Regions from separate parts of the Kineococcus sp. AC630 genome, predicted to be linked through region 2. Evidence: riboswitches for the same ligand, from Rfam matches in the RefSeq annotation. Region 2 holds a riboswitch; the other holds the start of a gene.
What was found. A riboswitch is a leader RNA that binds a small molecule or an ion and turns the genes downstream of it on or off. The one in region 2 is predicted to bind thiamine pyrophosphate.
Positions count from the first base shown of each region.

Region 1: linked by a shared signal. The riboswitch ahead of AC0I8G_RS04190 (ECF transporter S component) and the one ahead of thiM (hydroxyethylthiazole kinase) in region 2 are both predicted to bind thiamine pyrophosphate.

Region 1 covers NZ_CEEDMJ010000003.1:110,452-112,831, forward strand. Annotated here, with positions in the region: gene AC0I8G_RS04185 (ATP-binding cassette domain-containing protein) at 1-807, opposite strand, end outside; gene AC0I8G_RS04190 (ECF transporter S component) at 800-1,420, opposite strand; TPP riboswitch at 1,472-1,576, opposite strand; gene AC0I8G_RS04195 (hypothetical protein) at 1,669-1,809, shown strand; gene AC0I8G_RS04200 (DUF4235 domain-containing protein) at 1,825-2,127, shown strand; gene AC0I8G_RS04205 (CsbD family protein) at 2,236-2,380, shown strand, end outside.
Region 2 covers NZ_CEEDMJ010000001.1:365,232-367,611, forward strand. Annotated here, with positions in the region: gene thiE (thiamine phosphate synthase) at 1-393, opposite strand, end outside; gene thiM (hydroxyethylthiazole kinase) at 390-1,217, opposite strand; TPP riboswitch at 1,211-1,311, opposite strand; gene mgrA (L-glyceraldehyde 3-phosphate reductase) at 1,336-2,370, opposite strand.

The sequences.
Region 1 (2,380 bases), on a different contig from region 2:
GACCAGTCCCAGCCCGTGGCCGCGCAGCACGTCTCCCACGACGTGCAGGTCCGGGCGGAGCAGCCCCGCCGGGAGGTCCAGCGGCTGCGGGGCGGGGACCCCCGGCAGCCAGAGCCCGTCGGCCAGCAGGGCCGGGTCGGCGAGGACCCGGTCCGGGGGGCCGTCGGCCCGGACCCGGCCGTCGCGGCCGAGGACGACGACGCGGTCGACGTGCGGGGCCCACCCGGCGAGGTCGTGGTCGACGACGACGAGCCCGCGGTCGCGGGCGGCCTCGAGCACCGCGGCGCGCACGGCCCGGGCGGTGGGGGCGTCGAGCATCGAGGTGGGTTCGTCCAGCAGCAGCACGGCGGGGTCGGCGGCCAGCGTCCCGGCGAGGGCGAGCCGCTGGCGTTCCCCCCCGGACAGCGTGACGACCTCGCGGTCGCGACCGGCGGTGTAGCGGGCGGCCGCGTGGGCGCGGGCCACCCGCTGCCAGATCAGCGACCGGTCCAGGCCGGCGTTCTCGGGACCGAACGCGGTGTCCCGGCCGGCGAGCTCGGCGACGACGGCGTCCAGGGGATCCTGGACCAGCAGCCCGACCTCCCCGGCGCGCGGGGCGCGACCGTCGAGCAGGACCTCGCCGCTCGCGTCGACGTCGTCCTCGAGGAGTCCCGCGAGCGCCCGCAGGACGGTCGACTTCCCCGCCCCGCTGGGCCCCACGAGCAGGACCCGTTCCCCGTGCCGGAGGTCGAGGTCCACGTCGGCCACCACGGGTCGACGGGACCCCGCGGGGGTGACCGTCAGGCCGCGCAGGGTCAGGTCAGCCACGGTCGCGGGCGCGGCCGTGGTGCTCGCGGCCGGCGGCGAAGGCACCGAGCGCGCCGGAACGTGCCAGTCCCCGCACCAGCAGCCAGCCGCCCAGGCCGGCGACGACGGCGCCGGAGACGGCGAAGGTGCCGACGTAGAACAGGCGCCAGCCGAGGTCCCAGGTCCCGTCGTAGCGGTAGAACTGCTCGAAGAGCCCTTCCAGGACCCCGGCGAGGATCCCGCCGAGGACGGCAACGGGCGGTCCGAAGCGGCGCCAGGCGAACAGCGCGACGGCGATCTCGACCCCGACGCCCTGGATGGCGCCCGAGACCAGGGTCGTGATGCCCCAGTAGTTGCCGAGCAGCGCCTCGACGGTCGCGGCGACCATCTCGGCGAACAACGCGGCGCCCGGGCGGCGGATCACGAGGGCGGCGACGACGGCCGGCAGCAGCCAGACCCCGGCGACGAGGCCCTTGAGCGGCGGCAGCGCCGCGAACAGCGGTTCGATGGCGAGGTACAGCACGTCCCAGCCCCAGAAGACGACGCCGAACGCGACGCCGAGGACGGCGGCGGTGACGAGGTCGACGGTGCGCCAGTGCGCGGTCCCGCGCGAGCGGGTGAGGGTGGTGCTCATGGTGGTCCTCCTGTGGTCCAGGAGGGGGACCCGCCGCCACCGTGGCCGCGGGTCGAGGACGTCCCGACTCCCTACGCCGGTGTGACCCGGATCAGGTTCGAGGGTCTGCGGGAACCCGCACTCTCAGCGCCACCCGGCGCTCCCCTGTCGTTGTCCCGCGACCCTACTACCCCCGCTCCCCACCCTCGCCCGTGATCTCGCCGGGATTCCCCGCGGGACCACGGGTGGGGTGCTGCGACCATGGCCGGGTGCTCCGGATGATGCGTGGACCCGACGGCGGCCCCTCCCGGGCGGTCCGGCTGATGACCCTGATCGTCGTGATCGCGGTCCTCGGGGCGAGCGCCGCCGCCCTCACGCCGGTCCTGGGCTGGCTCCTGGACCTGCTGTAGGGCAGGGTTCGGGCCATGAGTTCGATCGTCTGGAAGCTGGTCGGCCCCGGTGCCGGCATCATCGCGACGGCTGTCGCGAGCCGCGTCACGAAGAAGGCCTGGGTCGCGGTGACCAAGTCGCCGCCGCCGGACAACCCGGAGGACCCGGACGTCGCGTGGAAGGAGGCGCTGATCTGGGCGCTGGCCTCCGGCGCGATCATCGGCGTCACCCGCCTGATCGTGGAGCGTCAGGCCGCGGTCTGGTACCGCAAGAGCTTCGGTGAGCTGCCCCCGGGTCTCGGCCCGGGCGACGACGGAGCGGTGAAGGCCAACTCCTGACCTCCCGGGTGCGGTCACGTCGCGCACGTGCTGCGATGTGACCGCACCGGGAACGGGCCTGAGCGGGTGTCCCACCCGTCACCTCCCCGGTGTTCTGGAGGAGGAACCGTGAGCGCTGCGGACAAGATCAAGAACGCCGCCCAGGACGTCGCCGGCAAGGCGAAGGAAGCGGTCGGCGGGGCGAAGGACGACGACGCCCTGCGCCACGAGGGTCAGAAGGACCAGGCTGCGGCCGACCTGAAGCAGCGCGGCG
Region 2 (2,380 bases):
CGGCCCGACCCCGAGGTAGTCCACGACGGCCGGGTCGATCGCGGCGACCTCCGCGACCGTCGAGACCGACAACCCGAGCAGCATCCCGGGGGCGATCCGCCGGACGTCCTCGACCGGCAGGTCGGACTGCCCGAGGTGGACCCCGTCGACGCCCGCGATGAGGGCGATGTCGACGGCGTCGTTGACGAACAACGGGACACCGCTGCCTCGCAACGCCTCCTGCACGGCCAGCACGAGCGCGAGGCGTTCGCGGTCCCCACCGTCCTTGGCCCGCACCTGCACGGCGGTCACCCCGCCGGCGACGGCCGCGCGGACCACCGCGGGAACTCCGCGGGGTCCACACTGGGCGGTGTCGGTGACGAGGTAGAGCGTGGGGTCGAAACCCCGTCTCACGCGATCCGCCCGGAGCGCGCGAGGTCGTCGCGGAGGACGGCGGCGTCGACGGCGTCGAGTTCGTCCAGCCAGCGGATCGCGAAGGTCCCCGGCCCGACCCCCTGCGCAGCAGCGCGTTCCGCGGCGACGGCGACGTGGACGTGGGCGGCGACGGCCGCGACCAGGGGGTCCTCGGCGACGGCGGCGTAGGCGGCGACGAGGGCCCCGAGGGAACACCCGGCCCCGGTCGTGCGGGTCAGGAGCGGGTGGCCACCGCTCACCCGGACCGTGCGTCCACCCTGGACGACGACGTCGACGATCCCGGAGACCGCCACGGCTCCCCCGGTGCGCTCGGCGATCTCGCGGGCGGCCACCAGGGCCTCCTCGACGCCGTCGGTGGAGTCGACCCCGCGACCGCCGGCTCCCGCGCCGGCCAACCCGAGGACCTCGGAGGCGTTGCCCCGCACCACGGTCGGGGCGTGCTGGAGCAGCTCGCGGGCGACGCGGGTGCGGAACTCCAGCCCACCCACGGCGACGGGATCGAGGACCCAGGGGGTTCCGTTCCGGTGGGCGGACTCCGCCGCCAGCGACATCGCCCGGGCCTTCTCGTCGTCGAGGGTGCCGACGTTGACGAGCACGGCGGAGGCGAGCTGTGCGAACGCCGCCGACTCGTGGACGTTGTCCACCATGGCCGGGGAGGCACCGGCCGCCAGCAGGACGTTCGCGGTGATCGTCTGCACGACGGAGTTCGTGAGGCACTGCACGAGCGGGGCGCGCTCGCTCAGCGCGGCGCGCGCCGCCACGATCTGCTCGGGACGGACGTGCTCTGGTGCAACGGCGGTCATGGCCGCGACATCCCTTCGTCAGCATTACCTGCGTCAGGTTCGACGGGTGTGTTCTCAGCTCCGTGATCTGCGCGGAGCACCCCGTGTCGCGGCCGACAGTAGCACCGTCAGCGCTGGGTCAGCTCTCCCCGCCGGCCCGCGCCTGCGCCCACAGGTCGACGCCGGAGTCGACGGCGAACTCGTCGATGGCCTTCAGCTCCTCGTCGCTGAACTCGAGGTTCGACACGGCGGCGACGTTGTCCTCGACCTGCTGGACGGAACTCGCTCCGATGAGCGTCGTCGTGACGCGACGGTCGCGCAGCACCCAGGCCAGCGCGAGCTGCGCGAGGGTCTGACCACGACCGTCGGCGATCTCCTGCAGGCCGCGGATGCGGGCCAGGGTGTCGCCGCCCAGGATCGAGGGATCGAGGGACTTCCCCTGCGCCGCACGGGAGTCCTCGGGGATGCCGTTGAGGTAGCGGTTGGTCAGCAGACCCTGCGCCAACGCGGTGAACGGGATGCAGCCGACCCCCTCCGCCTCGAGGACGTCGAGCAACCCGGACTCGATCCAGCGGTTGAACATCGAGTACGAGGGCTGGTGGATCAGCAGCGGGGTCCCGAGGTCACGCAGGATCCGCGAGGCCTGCAGAGTGCGCTCGGGGCCGTAGGAGGAGATCCCGACGTGGAGCGCCTTGCCGGAGCGGACGATGGCGTCGAGCGCCCCCATCGTCTCCTCGAGCGGGGTGTCCGGGTCCGGACGGTGGTGGTAGAAGACGTCGACGTAGTCGAGGCCCATCCGCTGCAGCGACCGGTCCAGCGACGCCGTGAGGTACTTGCGGGAACCGTGGTCGCCGTAGGGGCCGGGCCACATGTCCCAGCCGGCCTTGGAGGAGATCACCAGTTCGTCGCGGTAGGGCTTGAAGTCCTCCGCGAAGAGCCGGCCGAAGTTCGTCTCCGCCGAGCCGTAGGGCGGGCCGTAGTTGTTGGCGAGGTCGAAGTGGGTGATCCCCAGGTCGAAGGCGCGGCGGGCGATGTCGCGCTGGGTCTGGAACGGCTTGTCGTCGCCGAAGTTGTGCCAGAACCCCAGCGAGAGGGCCGGCAGTTCGATCCCGCTGCGGCCGCAGCGGCGGAAGGGCATGGACTCGTAGCGTCCAGCGTCTGCGGTGTACGTCACCCGCCGATCC